Regions from separate parts of the Bacillus sp. FSL R7-0646 genome, predicted to be linked through region 4. Evidence: riboswitches for the same ligand, from Rfam matches in the RefSeq annotation. Region 4 holds a riboswitch; each other region holds the start of a gene.
What was found. Region 4 has a riboswitch for S-adenosylmethionine ahead of mtnK (S-methyl-5-thioribose kinase). Riboswitches for the same ligand answer to the same signal wherever they lie in the genome.
Positions count from the first base shown of each region.

Region 1: linked by a shared signal. The riboswitch ahead of metK (methionine adenosyltransferase) and the one ahead of mtnK (S-methyl-5-thioribose kinase) in region 4 are both predicted to bind S-adenosylmethionine.
Region 2: linked by a shared signal. The riboswitch ahead of MKY62_RS15835 (MetQ/NlpA family ABC transporter substrate-binding protein) and the one ahead of mtnK (S-methyl-5-thioribose kinase) in region 4 are both predicted to bind S-adenosylmethionine.
Region 3: linked by a shared signal. The riboswitch ahead of MKY62_RS06490 (methionine biosynthesis PLP-dependent protein) and the one ahead of mtnK (S-methyl-5-thioribose kinase) in region 4 are both predicted to bind S-adenosylmethionine.

Region 1 is NZ_CP150217.1:3,069,540-3,074,462, forward strand. It holds gene asnB (asparagine synthase (glutamine-hydrolyzing)) at 1-637, opposite strand, end outside; gene metK (methionine adenosyltransferase) at 867-2,069, opposite strand; SAM riboswitch class I at 2,461-2,598, opposite strand; gene pckA (phosphoenolpyruvate carboxykinase (ATP)) at 2,793-4,376, shown strand; gene MKY62_RS15935 (dicarboxylate/amino acid:cation symporter) at 4,626-4,923, shown strand, end outside.
Region 2 is NZ_CP150217.1:3,052,720-3,057,642, reverse strand. It holds gene MKY62_RS15850 (ABC transporter ATP-binding protein) at 1-440, shown strand, start outside; gene MKY62_RS15845 (ABC transporter permease) at 430-1,761, shown strand; gene MKY62_RS15840 (hypothetical protein) at 1,789-2,469, opposite strand; SAM riboswitch class I at 2,601-2,708, shown strand; gene MKY62_RS15835 (MetQ/NlpA family ABC transporter substrate-binding protein) at 2,765-3,589, shown strand; gene MKY62_RS15830 (MFS transporter) at 3,709-4,890, shown strand.
Region 3 is NZ_CP150217.1:1,291,893-1,296,815, reverse strand. It holds gene MKY62_RS06500 (DUF819 family protein) at 1-708, shown strand, start outside; gene metC (cystathionine beta-lyase) at 754-1,929, opposite strand; gene MKY62_RS06490 (methionine biosynthesis PLP-dependent protein) at 1,919-3,043, opposite strand; SAM riboswitch class I at 3,109-3,225, opposite strand; gene MKY62_RS06485 (YafY family protein) at 3,353-4,300, shown strand; gene MKY62_RS06480 (DinB family protein) at 4,381-4,869, shown strand; gene MKY62_RS06475 (helix-hairpin-helix domain-containing protein) at 4,881-4,923, shown strand, end outside.
Region 4 is NZ_CP150217.1:1,497,406-1,502,328, reverse strand. It holds gene MKY62_RS07690 (pyridoxal phosphate-dependent aminotransferase) at 21-1,211, opposite strand; gene MKY62_RS07685 (carbon-nitrogen family hydrolase) at 1,307-2,086, shown strand; SAM riboswitch class I at 2,170-2,313, shown strand; gene mtnK (S-methyl-5-thioribose kinase) at 2,398-3,594, shown strand; gene mtnA (S-methyl-5-thioribose-1-phosphate isomerase) at 3,600-4,661, shown strand; gene MKY62_RS07670 (hypothetical protein) at 4,668-4,781, opposite strand; gene MKY62_RS07665 (methylated-DNA--[protein]-cysteine S-methyltransferase) at 4,873-4,923, opposite strand, start outside.

The DNA of each region.
Region 1 (4,923 bases), 1.6 Mb from region 4:
GGCGGACGGTAAACTGATGGCCCGACTCTACTTTTTGCACCTTTTTGTCCAGCGTCTCAGGCTCCGGAACGAATTGGAACGATGTATACTGCTGAAGCGCTTTTTCATTCAATTCCAAGTCAGCATCGACAGCCATCAGGCTCTTTCTTTCTGACGCAAAATAAACGTGGCCGTCCGTTTTCGTAAAATAGAGCGGCTTAATGCCGAACGGATCGCGCGCTCCGTATAGAAGCTGCTCTTTTTTATCCCAGATTAAAAAAGCAAACATACCGCGCAGCTTTGAAGCGGCTTCCTGTTTGTAGTGGCGGTAAGTCGCAAGCAAAACTTCCGTATCTGAATCGGTTTTGAACTCGTATCCTTTAGAAAGAAGTTCGTCTTTCAGTTCTATATAGTTATAGATTTCTCCATTAAAAATAATCCAATAGGAGTCGTCTTCATAAGACAGAGGCTGTCCTCCATTTTCCACATCGATGATGCTGAGCCTTCTAAATCCGAAGCCTACATGCTCATCATGATAGTACCCATCATCGTCCGGACCGCGGTGTACAATCATTTCATTCATTTGTTTAATCAGTTCTTCCTGTGCTGCTGTCTCGGATGATGGGCGATGATTGAATACCCCTACAAATCCACACATAGTATTGCCTCCGATTTTTTAAATTTCGTGCAGAAATCAAAGTCTGCTTCTTGATTAGACAAGTGTTTAAAGAAAAACGTTTCAAGAAACTTGAAAAATGTTCATATTAAAATATTTGTATCTGGCAATATCACATCAATATTAAATCTGGATATTTTTCAAGTTTCAACATCCGCCCGCATTTTGCCATCGAAAAACAAAGCCGCTTATTAAAGCGGCTATGCGGTTGTTATTCTCCTAATGCATCTTTCTTCAGCTGATCTGCTTTGTCTGTGCGCTCCCAAGGCAGATCGAGATCGAGGCGGCCGAAATGTCCGTAAGCTGCCGTTTGTTTGTAAATCGGACGGCGAAGATCGAGCATTTTAATAATGCCGGCAGGTCTTAGATCAAAGTTTTTGCGAACCACTTCGATCAATGTTTCTTCACTCGCTTTGCCTGTACCGAATGTATCGATTGAAATGGACACCGGCTGAGCGACACCGATCGCGTAGGCAAGCTGTACTTCACAGGAATCAGCAAGGCCTGCGGCGACGATATTTTTCGCTACATATCTCGCTGCATAAGCTGCAGATCTGTCAACCTTTGTCGCATCCTTGCCGGAAAACGCTCCGCCTCCGTGACGGGCATAGCCGCCATAGGTGTCAACGATGATTTTGCGCCCTGTTAAACCGGCATCCCCCTGCGGTCCGCCGATAACAAAACGGCCCGTAGGATTAATGAAGTATTTCGTGTTTTCATCGATCAGCTCTTTTGGAACTACCGGATTGATGACGTGCTCTTTCAGATTGCGCTGGATTTGTTCAAGCGAAATCTCAGGATGATGCTGAGTCGAAATGACGATTGTATCGATGCGAATCGGCTTGTTGTTCTCATCATACTCAACGGTTACCTGTGTCTTTCCGTCCGGACGCAGATACGGCAGAATTTCCTCTTTGCGGACTTCTGTCAAACGGCGAGACAATTTATGGGCAAGCGAAATCGGCAGCGGCATAAGTTCCTTTGTTTCGTTGCAGGCAAAACCGAACATTAAACCTTGGTCTCCGGCTCCGATCGCTTCAATTTCAGCGTCGCTCATTGCTCCTTCACGCGCTTCAAGCGCCTGGTCGACTCCCATTGCAATGTCTGGAGACTGTTCATCTATAGACGTTAAGACCGCGCAAGTTTCGGCATCAAAACCGTATTTTGCACGTGTGTAGCCAATTTCTTTAATCGTTTCGCGGACTGTTTTCGGAATATCGACGTATGTGGACGTCGTGATTTCACCGCTTACCAGCACCAATCCGGTTGTCACAGATGTTTCACAGGCAACGCGGGCATTCGGATCTTTCTTTAAAATTTCGTCTAATATACTATCCGAAATCTGGTCGCAAATTTTGTCCGGATGTCCCTCCGTAACTGACTCTGATGTAAATAACCGACGGTTTTTGCTCATTTATGTTTCCTCCTGTATATGAAGATCAGCCGTGATCTTAAGTATGATACGGAACTCGTCCCTCTTGATTATATGACGATACTCGGGCTTCATACGCTCTCGTTTTGAAACAATTTCCATTATGCTATTCTTGACGAGATTCTGAGTCGAAATTCCCCTTAGCAGAATTTTTCCTGACTGGTTGCCCGGCTAGACCTTTCACGTCCTGTGAAAAACGCCCAGTACCTTCCTCCTGCTTGATACTCGGCTAAAACCTTTCACGTCCTGTGAAAAACGCCCAGTACCTTCCTCCTGAAGGCAGTTTTTTTAGCAATTTTTGGATCTCGATTTATGCAATAAAAAAACCTTTTCCTATTCGGTGAGGAAAGGGTCTGGTATTGCGTGCCTTTCACTCTTATCGCTCAAGGTATTGAACACCTTGCATCAGGTTAGCACCGTAGTTGTCTCAGAAACTGTTTTTTTCCATTAATAAGAGAAACCGGTTGCTGGGTTTCATTGGGCCTGTCCCTCCACCAGCTCGGGATAAGAGTATCCGCTCAATGAAATATCTTATCTTAAAATGGCTTGTTATGTCAATATCGGCCGAAATAAATTTGAACTTGTCCTACGAGAAAAAACCCGAACGAAAAATGAAGAAACGGTATAGACTATAAGAGTAAATGTGTTATACTAATTCTACATTAATGTTATACACATTAAAAAACACGCAAAGGAAGGTTTTTTATGAATTCTGTAGATTTAACAACTGACTTACAAACGCTATTAACGGGCGAAAACGTTCAGATGAACTTATCCGTTCCCCATTTGGTTGAAAAGATCCTTGAGCGCAAAGAAGGAGTCTTGACATCTTCCGGAGCCGTGCGGGCAACAACCGGTACATACACCGGCCGCTCGCCAAAAGACAAATTCATTGTGGAAGAAGCGAGCACAAAGGACAAAATCGATTGGGGCGCAGTAAACCAGCCGATTTCAGAAGCCGCCTTTGACCGGCTGTACGCAAAAGTGCTCGGCTATTTAAAGGAACGCGATGAATTGTATGTATTTGAAGGGTTTGCAGGAGCAGACGAAAAATACCGGCTTCCGATTACTGTTGTCAACGAGTTCGCCTGGCACAACCTGTTTGCAAGACAGTTGTTCATCAGACCTGAAGAACATGATAAAAAACCTGAAGAACAGCCGTTTACGATTCTTTCAGCTCCGCATTTCAAAGCCGATCCGCTCGTTGACGGAACCAGATCTGAAACGTTTATCATCGTGTCGTTTGAGAAGCGGACGATCTTAATCGGAGGCACCGAATATGCCGGAGAGATGAAAAAATCGATTTTTTCTATTATGAATTTTCTTCTGCCTGAACAAAACATTCTACCGATGCACTGTTCGGCAAACATTGGCGAGGAAGGCGGAACTGCTCTCTTCTTCGGATTGTCAGGTACAGGCAAAACGACGCTTTCCGCCGATCCGAAGCGGAAGCTGATCGGCGACGACGAACACGGCTGGTCCAGCACAGGCGTTTTCAACATTGAAGGAGGCTGCTACGCCAAATGCATTAACTTAAGCGAAGAAAAAGAACCGCAGATTTACAATGCGATCCGCTTCGGTTCCGTTCTCGAAAATGTCGTGGTTGACAGCAAAACCGGAGAGCCGGACTATTCCGACTCATTCTACACGGAAAACACGAGAGCGGCTTACCCGATTGACGCGATTGACAACATCGTCAAGCCGAGCATCGCAGCGCACCCGCAGACCATCGTATTTTTGACCGCAGATGCTTTCGGCGTGCTTCCTCCGATCAGCAAGTTAACGAAAGAACAAGCCATGTATCATTTCCTGAGCGGATATACAAGCAAGCTCGCCGGCACCGAACGCGGGATCACCACTCCTGAAGCCACATTCTCGACCTGCTTCGGTTCACCGTTCCTCCCGCTTCCGGCACATGTGTACGCTGAAATGCTCGGAAGAAAAATCGATGAGCACGGGGTCGGCGTCTTTCTCGTCAATACAGGCTGGACCGGCGGCGGATACGGAACCGGGGAAAGAATGAGCCTCGCATATACGAGAGCGATGGTTCAGGCCGCAATAGAAGGAGAACTGGATAAAGCCGAAATGAGGACTGACCGCATTTTCGGACTTCATTCACCTGTCCACGTTCCGGGTGTGCCTGATCAAGTGCTTGACCCGGCCAAAACTTGGACAGATGAAAACGAATACGAGGAAAAAGCGATCCACCTGGCGAAAGCATTCAAACAGAATTTCAAAAAGTTCTCCAATACGGAAAACATCGAAAAAGCCGGAGGACCGCTCGTTTAACTCAGCCTGCTTGCATCAGCGCAGATCTTCTGCGCTGATCCAGTTTATCGAAAACCTCTTCGCCTATCAGCGGCCGATGCCATTTCCTGGGCAATGATCAAGATGACAGTCAAGCACCGCCTCAGATAAAACGATTCCAATTTGCAAGTATTATTATTTGAAAATACAGACTTTTTTTATTTTTAACAAAAGAAATCTTTCATATGTTAATATTATAAAAACATTTGTATATTTCAGGAGGACACATCTATGAAATTTGGATTACTGCCAAGGATCATTACGGCAATTGTTCTTGGTGTTATCGTCGGAAGCTTTGCTCCGCTTTGGTTCGTCAAAACGGCAGCTACTTTCAATGATATTTTTGGAAGCTTCATTAAATTTGTCATTCCTTTTATTATTATCGCTTTTATTATTCCCGGCATCGGACAAATCGGCAGCGGCGCCGGAAAAATCCTCGGCATTACGGCAGGTATCGCCTACACGTCAACCATTTTTGCAGGCCTCCTGGCGTACCTTGTCGGTTCAAACCTTCTTCCCGCGATCATTT
Region 2 (4,923 bases), 1.6 Mb from region 4:
AACATTTCGGCTTCATCTTTCAAAGTTTTCAGCTGATTCCGAGCTTGACGACTTTCGAAAATATCGAACTTCCCCTGACTTTAAAAGGTGTTCATCCGTCGGAGCGGAAGCAGCGCGTCAACGAGATGCTCCACCGCGTCGGCCTTGAAAACCACGCCGGCCACTATCCGAATGAGCTTTCAGGCGGACAGCAGCAGCGCGTCAGCATCGCCCGCGCTTTGATTTTGAATCCTTCAATCATTTTAGCCGACGAGCCGACCGGAAGCCTGGATTCCGAAACAGAGCAGGAAATCCTTGAATTCATTCGGCAGCTGAACAGGGAACGCGGCATTACATTTGTCATCATCACGCACGATGACGAGGTGGCATCGATCGCCAATACGAAATTTCATTTATCTGACGGCGTGTTAGAGAAAGGGGAAGAGACTGTTGAAGTTTAAGGACCAGTTGAAGTTCATTAGAAGAAATATGAGGAAAAACCGCCTGCGTGTATTCATGACCATTCTCGCAACAACGGTGGCCTGCGCGTTTTTAATCGTGCTCGCATCGGTCGGATTCGGACTGCAAAAATCAATGACTGAACAGCTGATGAAAGAGCAGATCGTAACCGAGATAAATGTTGTCGGAAAAGAAGGGCAAAGCGATCAAAAGGTTCAAAAGAAAGACCTGAAAGAATTTGAAAACCGCAAAGATGTGTCCGCGATTATCGAGCGCACAAACGTGTTCGCACCTGCTGAAGCAAAATTGGGCAACAGGACCAATAATCAAATGTCGAATATTACAATTACCGACATGGCCGCTGAGCAAAAAGCCAATATCAAACTCGATCGCGGCCGCGTAGCGAAAACACCGAATGAAATTGTCGTCGGCTACCATTTCGGGAAGAACCTCTGGACGAAAAAGGAAGCCGCAGATTATGAAAAGCAGATGGAAAATAATGCTGAGGAAGCAAAAGAGCCGAAAGGATACGAAGAAGATATTCTCGGCAAAACGATTGAATTAAAGATCTCAAAAATGGATGAAAAAACAGGAGAAGAAGGGGAAGCGAAAACATATGATCTGAAAGTTGTCGGAGTGACAAAAAAACCTTCGTATGAATGGGCGAGCGATTCAACAGTCTATGTCAGCAACGGCATGCAAAAAGACATCACCGGCTTTCTGAAGTCGGAAAAAGACAGCGGCATGATCGAAAAAACGCTTTCGGTTTACGCGGATAACTTTGAACATGTCGGACAGCTGACAACAGATTTGGAGGATGAAGGCTACTACGTCGATTCAATAACGAAAAAGCTCGATAGCATCAATCTTTTTTTCATGGCTTTTAAAATCGGTCTGATCTTTGTCGGAGTCATTGCCGTCTTGATTTCAGCGATCGGGATTTTCAACACGATGACAATGGCGGTTACAGAGCGGACGCAGGAAATCGGCATTATGAAAGCGATCGGTGCAAGCCCGAATGTGATCCGAAAAATGTTCCTGCTGGAAAGCGCCTATATCGGCATCTTAGGATCTGTTTTAGGTATTATCATTTCATACGGTGTCAGCTTTTTAGTGAACAAGATTATACCTGTCATTTTATCATCGGTTTCAGAAGGAGAAGCGAGTGCGGCAGAGCTCAGTATCACCTTCTCGCATATTCCGGTCAGTCTTGTCCTCATCGCGACATTGATCAGTGCGGGTGTCGCCATTCTTTCCGGCCTGAATCCGGCCATTAAAGCGACAAGAACGAACGTGCTGACAGCATTAAGAAGAGAGCTTTAGGAAAAAAGCCGGCGGTATGCCGGCTTTTTAACGTTTTGGCGGTCTGTACCCCGCATCACGCGCCTCCTGTTCTGTGCAGAACCAGCGAGCGACGTTTTTCGTGCGGTCATAATATGTACTGCCCGGTGTATGATAAATATGGTTGACGCTTCCTTTGATTTTGCACTCCTGTTTGCTTTCAGCGCTGCTTTTCTTGGCGGCGGGCGTGCTGTGTGACGCTTCGGCCTGAGCGGCGGCGCTCTTTTCTTTTACAGAGGTTTCGGCACTGCCGCTTTTTTCTTCAGCCTTGGCCAGTTTTTCTGTCAGCGATTTTGTTTTTTTCGTAAGCGAATCTTTTTCTTTTGTCAGTTTTTCGTTTTCTTTTTTTAATGTGTCATTCTCCGCTTTGACTGCCTTCAGTTTTTTGTTTGCCTGTTTGACCTGCTGCTTTAATGCGGTTTGCTCCTTTTGCAAAGCGCTGTGTTCAGTTTTCAGTTCCTGAAGCTCGGTTGTCAGATCCTCCGTTTTTTTCTCATCGGCGGCATATGTTTCCTCATCGTAATAAGGTGCAGAGATGATCAGGAGGAGAAGTCCGCCGGCAAAACAAGGATAAAAGAGTTTCCTGGAAAACCTTTTGCCTGGAGAAAAAATCCTTCTGATTAAATGAAATACAAGATAGCAGATGGAAAAAAGGAAGGATAAAAACCCGATCAGCATGATAGATTCCATGATTCGTCTCCTTTCTTAATTGATAACTATATTTTAGCTTAAAAAGAAAAAAATGTTTATACCGAAAAAACTTCTTGCAAATCTAAATATTCAAACGTAAAATAAAGAAATCATTTAAAAACCGAATATGCAGCTTATAAAGAGAGATGGAGGGACTGGCCCGGTGAAATCTCAGCAACCTGCAGCAGTGCAAGGTGCTAAATCCAGCAGAATGTCAGGCGCATTCTGAAAGATAAGTTGAACAACTCTTTCAGGCGGCTGAAAGAGTTTTTTTATTTTGAAGGAGGAGATCAACATGAACAAGTTATTAAAATGGACTTCTGCGCTGGGACTGGCCTTGAGCCTGGCGCTTCTGGCCGCGTGCGGAAACAATGCCGCAAGCGACGGCAAAACGATCAAAATAGGCGCCACTGCAGGACCGTATTACGATATGGTCAAAAAAGCGATTCAACCTGAGCTTGAGAAAAAAGGCTACAAAGTGGAGGTGATCGAATTCACCGATTATGTACAGCCGAATACTGCGTTAAGTGAAGGCGAGCTCGACGCGAATTTGTTTCAGCATGAGGTTTTTATGAAATCATACAATCAAGAAAACAATAAAAATCTTGCGGCTCTCATTTCTGTGCCGACTGCTCCGATGGGGCTCTATTCTGCCAAATATAACGACTTGAACGATGTCAAAAGCGGAGCGGAAGTGGCTGTTCCAAACGATCCGGCCAATGCTGCCAGGGCATTTTTAACCCTTCAGGATCAGGGGCTGATTCGGCTGAAAAGCGATGTCGACACATTGAAAGCCTCTGTGCAGGACATTGCGGAAAATCCGAAAAAGCTGACATTTAAACAGCTTGAATCCGCCAATCTTCCAAGAGCTGTCGATGACCTGGATATCGCGGCCGTCCCGGGAAATTTCGCTCTCTCCGCCAATATGAAGCTGCAGGACGCCCTAGCGCTTGAGAACATGCCCGACCGCTACCGCAACCAAGTGGTAGTGGATGAAAAAAACAAAGACAAGCCATTCGCCAAAGATCTCAAAGAAGCGGTAAAATCCAAAGCTTTCGAGGAGACGATCGATCGGGAATTCGCCGGTTTCGGAAAGCCGAAATGGATGACGCAATCATAAAAAAATTCCCCCTTTAAAAAGGGGGTTTTTATGTTGAAAATCGAAAACGTGTCAATTGAAAAAAATGGGCAAAACGAATAGAATCTAGAGGGAATGATAAAGAGAAAGAAGGAAACGCTATGCCGCGCACATTATGGCTTTTGGTCATCGGAATGTTTATCAATGTCACGGGGGCATCTTTTTTATGGCCGCTGAATACCATCTATATCCATCAGCATTTGGGAAAGTCGCTGACAGCGGCCGGATTTGTGCTGATGCTGAACTCAGGGGCAAATGTGCTGGGCAACCTGTTCGGGGGATATCTATTCGATAAAATCGGCGGATTTAAAACGGTTGTTCTTGGAATTGTGATCACGTTTGCGAGCCTTTCTGGCCTCGTCTTTTTTCACGATTGGTTCCAGTACATTCTTTTCTTAACGTTGGCCGGTTTTGGATCAGGGATCGTTTTTCCGGCATGCTATGCAATGGCCGGATCAGTTTGGCCGGAAGGCGGCAGAAAGCCGTTCAACGCTGTATACGTGGCCCAAAATGCAGGTGTGGCAGTTGGCTCAGCGCTCGGCGGAATTGTCGCTTCTTTTTCATTTACGTATGTTTTTCTCGCGAATGCGATGCTGTACGCCGTCTTCTTCATGATTGCGTTTTTCGGATTTAAACGCATCCGGTCTGAAAAAGCCATGCAGTCATCTGTTTTGGATCATGCCGATTCAGTCAGCGGGAAATCGAAATTTTCTGCGCTTTTGGTCATATGTACGGGCTACCTGCTCGGCTGGATCGCTTATTCGCAATGGTCCTCGACCATCGCTTCACATACCCAGGAGCTGGGGATATCTCTTGGGCAGTACAGCGTGCTTTGGACAGTGAACGGGGCGCTCATCGTTTTCGGTCAGCCGCTGATCGGTTTTTTTGTGAAACGGTTTGCCGAATCGCTGAAAAACCAAATCGTGATCGGATTTGTCATTTTTATGATGGCATACGGAATTTTGTTTGGCGCTGAACGGTTTCCGGCTTTTCTTGCTGCGATGGTTGTGCTGACCATTGGCGAAATGCTTGTATGGCCGGCTGTGCCGACGATTGCAAACCGTCTCGCACCGAGAGGGAAAGAAGGGTTTTATCAAGGGTTTGTCAACAGTATGGCGACCGGCGGAAGAATGATCGGACCGCTTTTTGGCGGAATGCTGGTTGATTATTTTAGTATGCAGCTTTTGCTCGCGGTTCTGCTCGCATTGCTGCTGATTGCAATAGGAACGGCGTTTTTATACGACAGGAAGGAAAAGCAGCTCTCCGCTCAGTCAGATGCATGAGTAATATAGAAAAAATAGGTAATTGTAATTATT
Region 3 (4,923 bases), 210 kb from region 4:
GCGGATAATTTTATGATGGCTTTTCTTTTTTTCATTTTAATGGGGATACCGGCGCTAACATGGTTTCAAAAACGCTTCGGCGTTCAGGAAGTGGCGGGCGGCCGCGAAAATCAGGCGGAAGCCTATTGGAAGAGAAAAGACATCTCCTTGCAGGACATCGCTTTAAACATCGGAACCGCCTTTGCGATCGTTGCTGTGTCTGTAAAAGCAGCGGCTTTTTTCAAGGAACGTTTTTCTTCTGACGGAGGATTTCAGTTTCTTGCCTTTATTCTGGGCGACCAGTTCCTGCTGCTGACGACGCTGACAATTTTGCTGACGGTAGTGTTTCCCCGCTATTTTGAACGGCTGCGCGGCTCACAGGAGATCGGGACTTATTTGATTTACTTATTCTTTGTCGTGATTGGCATTCCGGCGGATTTGCGGATCATCCTCATGAACGCCCCGCTCCTCCTGGCATTTGTCTTTGTGATTGCCATGTCCAACCTGCTCGTATCGCTCTTCTGCGGAAAGCTGTTTCGTTTTCGGCTCGATGAAATTCTCTTGGCTTGCAACGCATCTGTCGGCGGACCGACGACAGCGGCGGCGATGGCGATTGCCAAAGGCTGGCGGGGCCTCGTTGCTCCCGTAATGCTGGTCGGGACGTTCGGATATCTGATCGGCAATTATGTCGGCACCTTCTTGGGCACATGGTTTTCCACCCTGTTATAAATGGCAAAAAAAGGCACGGATTCCTTGACGAATCCGCGCCTTCTTTTATGAACGGGCAAGCGCTCCGGATACGGCTTCCAACGCTTGGGCAAAGTCCGCCTGTAAATCATCGGCATTTTCGACCCCGACGCTCAAGCGCAGAAGTCCGTCGGTAATGCCCCGTTTTGTGCGCTCCTCCTTCGGCATGGCGGCGTGCGACATTTTTGCCGGATAAGAAAGGATCGACTCCACAGCTCCAAGACTGACGGCGAAGACAGGGAGAGAGACATTTTCCACAACCTGTTTGACGGCTTCCGCATCCTCAAGTTCAAAAGAAAGGACCGCACCTGCGCCGTTCGCCTGGTGTTTGTGGATCGATGCACCCGGATGCGAAGACAGCCCTGGATAATACACTTGTTTGACGGCCGGATGTTTTTCGAAAAATTCGGCGAGCTGCTGAGCCGTCCTGCTTGCTTTTTCAAGCCGCACTTGGAGCGTCTTCAGCCCTCTCAGCACAAGCCAGCAGTCTTGGACGCCGAGAACAGCGCCGAACGAATTTTGCAGCTTATAGAGTTCTTCTCCGAGCTTTTTGTCTTTCACGACGGCAAGGCCTGATAATACGTCGCTGTGTCCGCTTAAAAACTTCGTCGCGCTGTGAAGCACAATATCGACGCCGAGCTCGAGCGGCCGCTGCAGCGCCGGGGTCATAAACGTGTTGTCAAGAAACGTCAGACAGCCGTGCGCCTTGGCAAGCTTGACGACGCCTCTGATATCCGTAATGCCGAGCGTCGGATTTGACGGTGTTTCAAGGTAGATGACTTTTGTATTTTCCTTTATGTTTAAAGCAATTTCATTTAAATCCGTCATATCGACGAAAGTATGTTCAATCCCGAAGCGGCTCAGCACTTCCGTAATCATCCGGTAAGTGCCGCCGTACACATCTTTTGTGACAAGCACGTGATCGCCCTTTGACAAAAGCAGAAAGGCGGTGGAAATCGCGGCCATTCCGGATGAAAAAGCAAATCCCCTCGTCCCTCCCTCAAGCTCGGCTATCGTGTCTTCAAGCGACGTTCTTGTCGGTGTGCCTGACCGGCTGTAGTCATATTCGCCGAATTTGTCAAAAGAATCTTGATGAAAGGTTGATGCGTGCTGGATCGGCACGCTGACGGCTCCGGTTGCTCCGTCCGTTTTATTTTGGTTATGAACAAGCCTTGTTTCAAGCGTCCAGTTTTCATGACTCATGCGGAACCGCCTCCCCTTTTACTTTTTCCAGCGCAGCTTTTAGATCCTGCTTTAAATCGGAGACGTGTTCGATTCCGACTGAAAAGCGCAGAAGTCTGTTGCAGACGCCGTTTGCAATTCGGATGTCTTCCGGGATATCCATATGGGTCTGTGTCGCCGGATAGGTGATGAAGCTTTCGACTCCGCCGAGGCTTTCGGCGAAACAGATCGTCTTGAGATTTTTCAGCAACGGATTAACCCATTCTTCTTTTTGAACGCGGAATGACAGCATGCCGCCTTTTCCCGGATAAAGAACATCGGCAATTTCCTCCTGCTCTTCCAAAAAGGCCGCAAGTTCCCGCGCGTTTTCCTGATGCTGTCTCATCCTGAGAGCGAGCGTCTTCATCCCTCTCATTAAGAGCCATGAATCGAACGGCGATAAAACCGCGCCGATGGCGTTTTGGTGCTGGAACATTTCCTCAGACAGCTCTTCGCCTTTTGCAACGACAAGCCCCGCCAAAAGATCGTTATGACCGCCCAAATACTTCGTCGCGCTGTGAATGACAAGATCAGCGCCGAGCTCAATCGGCTTTTGCAGAACCGGTGTATAGAACGTATTGTCAACAATGAGCAGCAAGTCGTGCTCTTTAGCGATTTGCGCGATTTTTTGAATATCAGCTTCCTGCATGAGCGGATTTGTCGGCGTTTCTACAAACAGTGCCTTTGTATTGTTCGTGATTTTCGACTTGATACAGTCTTCGTCTGAAAAATCGTCGTAGAAAAAGCGAAGTCCGTATTTCTTCCATTCGTTTTCAAAAAGGCGGTACGTTCCCCCATATAAATCGGACGAAACGATGAGCTCATCCCCGCTTTGAAACAGAGCCATGATCGTCTGAATGGCAGCCATACCGGAACTGAACGCAAAGCCGCGCGTTCCCCCTTCGAGTTTCGCGATTGCATCTTCAACAAGCTGTCTTGTCGGATTTTTTGTGCGAATGTAATCAAACCCTGTGGATTCCCCGATCCCTTTGTGCCTGTACGCAGAAGAGAAATAAACGGGAGGATTGACAGTTCCCGTTATTTCATCACTGCGGTTGCCGATTTGCGCCAGCGTTGTTTGTACATGTTCAGTCATATGACACCATCCTTTTAAAAATAAAAAACCCCTTCTTCATAAGAAGAAGGGGGATTATGCGCTTCTTCTTATCTTCCAAGCATCTGCTTGCTGGATTTAGCACCTTGGTACACTGACATCGTCAGTGCAGACCGGTTGCTGAGGTTTCAAAGGGCCAGTCCCTCCACCTCTCGTGATAAGAATCTCTTCAATTTTCTGATTGTTCTTTACTTTAACCTAAGTCAAGACATTTTTCAAGGGTCATTTTTAAATCTTTCCTCATATTGAACATGGTATGATGAAACCAAACGACGGAACCGGAGGAATCAGATGCCAAAAACAGAGCGATTAATCGAATTGATGATGACCGTTCATACAAAACGAAAATTTACGGCCGGGGAGCTCGCAGCAGAATTCGGGGTTTCCTACCGCACGATTCTCCGCGATCTGGACGAGCTGAGCGCGCTCGGCGTCCCGATCTATTCTGAAACAGGCGCGAACGGAGGCTATTATTTGCTGAATGAACCTGTGCTTCCGCCGCTCTTTTTTACACAATCAGAGGCGGCGGCTATGTTTTTCGCGTATCAATCTCTGCAGTTTTTCGGATCGCTTCCCTTTGATGCGGAAACGCGGATGGTTTTAAAAAAGTTCTACCGCCACCTTCCCGTGGAAACACAGGAGCGGATTGATGCGATGAAAGACAGAATCGTGTTCTGGAATCCGCATCGTCCAAAAGCCGCCGAACATTTAGAAACGCTTCTTGATGCAGCCATCAATCAATCCGTTTTGACGGTCGTTTATGACGGAACAGACGATTGCGCGGAGAGATCCATCCAGCCCATCGGCTTGTTCAGCTGGAACGGCTTCTGGTACTGTCCGGCCTATTGCTTTAAAAGGCAGGCGTTCAGACTGTTCCGCGCCGACCGCATCCTTCGGGCGGAAAAAGCGGCCAGCCCGCTGGCCCGCCAGCTTCCCTATCCATCGGTTCTCAGCTGGATCAAACATTCGGAGAGCGAGTGCCCTGAACCGGTGCGGCTGCAAGCGGAACTGACACGCAGAGGAGCCAGGCGGGCTGCGGCTGATGTGGACTTATTCAAGATCCTCACCATGCGGGATGACGGAACGGGGGCGATCGATGCAAACCTCCCCAGACCAGAACTTGAGTATTTCGGGGAACTTTTGTGGAACCTCGGCACTGAGGCAACTGTCAAAGAACCCGCAGAAATCAAGCTTCAGCTGAAACGGAAGGCTGCTGACATTTTAGCAAGGTACGACTGACTTTTTTTAAGAATCGTGACAAAGCCTGTCAGGATTAGGTGATACTTTTAGAATAAAGCAAAATGTAAAGGATGAAGCAAATGAAGCAAGTTCAAGCCCTGCGGAGCGATTTGTTCCACGAGATGGAGACGGGCATCCGCTCCACGTGTCATCTTCTGAAAAAAGTGAAGGAATCTGACTGGTCTTACCGGCCCGCCGACCGCATGCGAAGCCTGAAAGAACTGGCAAGCCATCTGACGGCCATCCCAGAAGCCGACATGGCTATCATGCAGGAAAAGGAAGAGGCCGCCATCTCCCGAATTGAAAAGAAGTATAGTGCATTGCAGTCGGCTGACCAAATGGCTGAAGCTATGCAGAAAGGATTCGCCGCTTTTCAAACGTATATGACTTCCCTCTCCGACGAGGAATTTTTGACGAAAAAAACAAAGCCGTTTTACCTTGATGAAGGGATGACCCAAAGCCGCTGGCTGACGGAAACGCTCACCCACGTCTTCCATCACAGGGCCCAGCTGTTTAATTATTTAAAACAGCTCGGCTATGACGTCAACATGTTCGATCTGTATCTTTAAAAGGTGTTCATATGAAGCTGCCTCTGACAAAAAAAGAACGGTCAAACTTAAGGA
Region 4 (4,923 bases):
CCCATCGTTTCTCCCGGTTGTCAATGACTGTGGCCGGTCTTTTTGAATATATTCAGCTCGGCAATACGCGAAGCCGCTTCCCGGAGCCGCTCTTCGCTTGTCAAGAGGCCGACTCTCACATAGCCTTCCCCGTGTTTGCCGAAGCCGATGCCGGGCGCGGTGACGACATTCGCTTTTTCGAGAAGCAGATCGGAAAAAGCCTCAGATGTATAGCCGTCGGGAACAGGCATCCAGGCGAAAAAAGATCCTTGCGGAGCATCCGCATGCCAGCCGATATCGCGGACCGCGCGGATCCATGCATTCCGCCTTTTTTCGTAGCGCTCATTTTGCTCCTGGACACACGCTTGATCTGATAGGAGCGCGGCCGCCGCGGCGTCTTGGACTGCTTTAAAGAGGCTGACATACATATGGTCCTGGTAAAGGTTCAGCGCTTCGATCACAGAGGCGTTGCCGACTGCAAACCCGACCCGCCATCCAGCCATATTATACGTTTTGGAAAGCGTGTAAATTTCGATTCCTGCGTCTTTTGCTCCCGCCGTTTCGAGAAAGCTGACAGGCCTCTTGCCGTCGTAGCCGATCGCGCCGTAGGCAAAATCATGGACGACGCAAATTCCGTTCGACTTGGCAAACCGGACGGTCTCTTCGAAAAAAGCAGATGTGGCTTGGGCACCGGTCGGGTTGTTCGGATAATTTAAATACATGAGCTTCGCTTTTTCTTTCACTTCCTTGGGAATCCGGCTGTAGTCAGGCAGAAACTGATTGTCCGCTGTAAGCGGCATCGTTTCCATGTTCGCTCTTGCCAGTTCAACGCCCGACCAGTAGTCGGGATAGCCGGGATCGGGAACGAGCACTGTATCCCCCGGATTTAACAAACATTGCGGAAGTTCGACAAGACCGGCTTTTCCGCCGAACAATACAGCGACTTCGCGTTCAGGATCGAGCTCTACGCCGTATTCCCTTTGATAGAACGCGGCCGCCGCCTCCTTGAGTGAACGGCTGCCGCGAAAGGAAGAATACCGGTGGTTTTCAGGGTTGCGGACGGCTTGCGCCATTGTATCAACGATATGTTCCGGTGTCGGCTGATCCGGATTCCCCTGACCGAGATTGATGACATCATGGCCGGCGGCAATTTTTTCATTCACCTTTTTGACCAAGGAAGCGAAAAACTGCTCCGGCAGCTGCTTCAGTACATCTGAATGCTCAAATTTCATACGATTCACCCGCTTTTGAAAAATTCTTGAAATGATAGTCCATCATCATATATTGTTAAATGTAAAATGTAAAGAAAAAAATGAGGTGATCCAGAGTGAAGCTGACAATTTCATGCCTGCAATTCGATATCGCGTACGGCAATCCTTCTGAAAATTTCAAAAAAGCGGAGCAGCTGATCGAGCAGGAAAGCCGGAAGGCGGATATCCTTCTCCTTCCTGAGCTGTGGACGACGGGTTATGATTTAAAAAATCTCGGCTCCATCGCGGATGAAGAAGGCAGGCAAACGAAGAGATGGCTGCAGGAAACGGCAAAAGCAAACCGCATCCATATCGTATGCGGCTCAGTCGCAGTCAAGAAAAAAAGCGGTGTGTACAATATCATGTACATCGCAGACAAAAACGGACATTTGATCAAAGAATACAGCAAAGCTCACCTTTTTCAGCTGATGGACGAACACCTCTATTTGTCAGCGGGCTCAGGCGACGGGCGCTTCGAGCTTGAAGGGATGCCGGCTGCGGGGTTCATCTGCTACGACATCCGTTTCCCGGAATGGATCAGAAAACATACGAGCGAAGGTGCGGGCATCATCTTTGTATCGGCGGAGTGGCCGCTCGCCCGCCTCGATCACTGGCAAAGCCTTTTAAAAGCCAGAGCGATTGAAAATCAGTGCTTTGTCGCAGCCTGCAATCGTTCGGGAAAAGACCCGGCAAACGAATTTGCGGGCCACAGCACAGTCATTGATCCGCTCGGCCGCACCCTTGCTGAAGCAGGACGCGGAGAAGCGGTCATCAGGGCCGAAATCGACCTAAGGGACATTGAAAAAGCGCGGGGGCAAATTCCGGTTTTTGAGGACATTCGCAAAGATTTATATTAAAAAAATGTTGACAAGAAAACGGAGATGCTGGTAACATGTTCAGCAACTGACCGAACTGAAATTTCAAAATTTTATATTGATTTCTCTTATCGAGAGTTGGGTGAAGGACTGGCCTAATGATCCCAACAGCAACCGACCGTAATACCATTGTGAAATGGGGCGCGAATCTCTGCGCCGCTAGGGCACGGTGCTAATTCCATCAGACTTTGAATTCTGAGAGATAAGAGAGGCGTACGCGACAAATCAGCCTCTTTCTCTCGACGAGAAAGAGGTTTTTTTATTTGTTAACGACATTTTAGGGGGAATCACACATGACCGTAACAAAAACCGCAGCATACGAAACTTTGACTGAAAGCTCCGCGGCCGCGCTTGCCGTCCGTCTCGGGCTTTTTCCAAGCAAAAGCACCCTGACATGCCGAGAGATCGGGGACGGAAACCTGAATCTGGTCTTCCGCGTTTATGACAAAGAGCAGCAAAGAGGATTGGTCATCAAGCAGGCGGTGCCTTATGCAAAAGTCGTCGGCGAAAGCTGGCCGCTGACGCTTGACAGGGCAAGAATCGAAAGCAGTGCGCTGATCCGCCAGGCTGAGCACGTTCCGCACCTTGTTCCGAAAGTGTACTATTCTGACACCGAGCTTGCCGTCACCGTATTGGAAGACCTTTCTCACTTGGAAATCGCCAGAAACGGACTGATTGACGGGAAGGATTACCCGCATCTGTCGGAAGATATCGGAGAATTCCTTGGAAAAACGCATTTTTACTCATCAGAATATGCGCTTGACCCAACGGTTAAAGAGCGGCTTGTGAAGCAGTTTACGAATCCGGATCTGTGCGATATTACAGAAAGCCTTGTGTTCACAGACCCTTTCTTTGACCATGAGACGAACGATTTCGAAGAAGAGCTTCGCGATGAAGCAGAAGTTCTTTGGGGCAATGAAGCGCTAAAAATTGAAGCGGCAAAACTGAAGCAGCGCTTTTTATCAGCGGAGGAAACGCTGATCCACGGAGACCTGCATACAGGCAGCATTTTCGCCGGTGAAGATGGCGAAACGAAAATCATCGACCCTGAGTTTGCGTTTTTCGGCCCGATCGGGTTTGACATCGGACAGTTTATCGCCAACCTGCTGTTAAACGCGCTTTCTCGCGAAGAAAACAGGCGGGCTCCTTTATACCGCCATGTCGAGACCGTCTGGAATACGTTCAGCCGGACATTCAGCGAAGCATGGGAAAACGATGCTGTTGAGACTTGCAAACATGAGAATGGGCGCCTTGAGTCAGTCCTGAGACAGGCGTTTGAAGACGCAGCAGGCTTCGCCGGCTGCGAAATGATCCGCCGGACGATCGGCCTCGCCCATGTTGCGGACCTTGATACAATCGTTCCATTTTCCCGGAGAATCAGCCAAAAAAAGCTCGCCCTTAAAATAGGCGCAGCATTCATAGAAAAACGCAGCGGTTTCCGGACGCCAAAAGACATGATTGAAGCGTTTCGAAACGCGCTTAAGGAGTGAATGACATGCCGGAACAATTTGCGGTGCCCCGTTCTGTCGAATGGGAAGAAACATCGGTAAAAATCCTGAACCAGCAAAAGCTTCCCGAAAAGACGGAGTACCTGTATCTCACAACTAAAGAAGACATCTATGATGCGATCCAAACGCTAAAAGTGAGGGGAGCGCCTGCCATCGGCATAACAGCCGCCTTCGGACTCGCCCTTTGCGCACAAAGCATCGATACATCTGATGTTTCCGCTTTTCTGCGGGAGCTCCGCAAAATCAAAGATGAACTCAATCAGGCAAGGCCGACAGCCGTCAATTTATCCTGGGCCCTCAATCGACTGTTAAAAAGCGCAGAGGGCGCAAAATCGGTCAATGAGGCAAAAACAAACCTCGTCCACGAAGCGATTCAGATCCAGGTTGAAGACGAAGAAACATGCCGGCAGATCGGACAGAATGCTCTGCATTTGTTCAAATCGGGCGACAGCATCATGACCATCTGCAACGCCGGCTCGATCGCGACAAGCAGGTACGGAACGGCCCTTTCCCCGTTTTACCTTGCCAAAACAAAGGATCTCGACCTTCATATTTACGCCTGTGAAACAAGGCCTGTTCTTCAGGGGGCGCGCCTGACGGCGTGGGAGCTTATGCAGGGGGGGATTGACGTGACGCTGATTACAGACAGCATGGCTGCCCATACGATGAAGGAAAAGAACATTTCAGCCGTCATTGTCGGAGCGGACAGGATCGCAAGAAACGGAGATACAGCCAATAAAATCGGAACGTTCGGCTTGGCAATCCTCGCCAAAGCCTTTCAAATCCCGTTTTTTATCGCTGCTCCCCTGTCAACTTTTGATGTCTCGATTTCATGCGGCGACGACATTCCGATTGAAGAACGCGATCCGGATGAAGTCAGACGGATAAACGGAACGCAAATAGCGCCGCAAGAGGTGCCTGTGTTCAATCCTGCTTTTGATATCACGCCGCACGATTTAATCTCTGGAATCATCACGGAAAAAGGGATTATCACAGATAGATTTGAAGAAGAAATCGAAGCGCTGTTTTCCGCTGAAGCCCTTACTTAGGCCGCTTTAGCGGATTTTAATCGATTTGATGATGTCTTTCTTTTGCTCTTCGGTCAAAACGTGCAGCTTGACGAACAATTCCGCGTATCCTGCTATTTTTTTCGGGCGGTTTGTTTTCACTTATTCGTCCTCCTTTTTTACCAAGGCCAACATTTTTAACTTAATAAAATTATATGTCGCGGACGAAAAAAAGAAACGGCGTGCTCGTATATTATTTTCCTTTATACGCAATATTTTCGATGTCGAGCAGCACCGCTTTTTT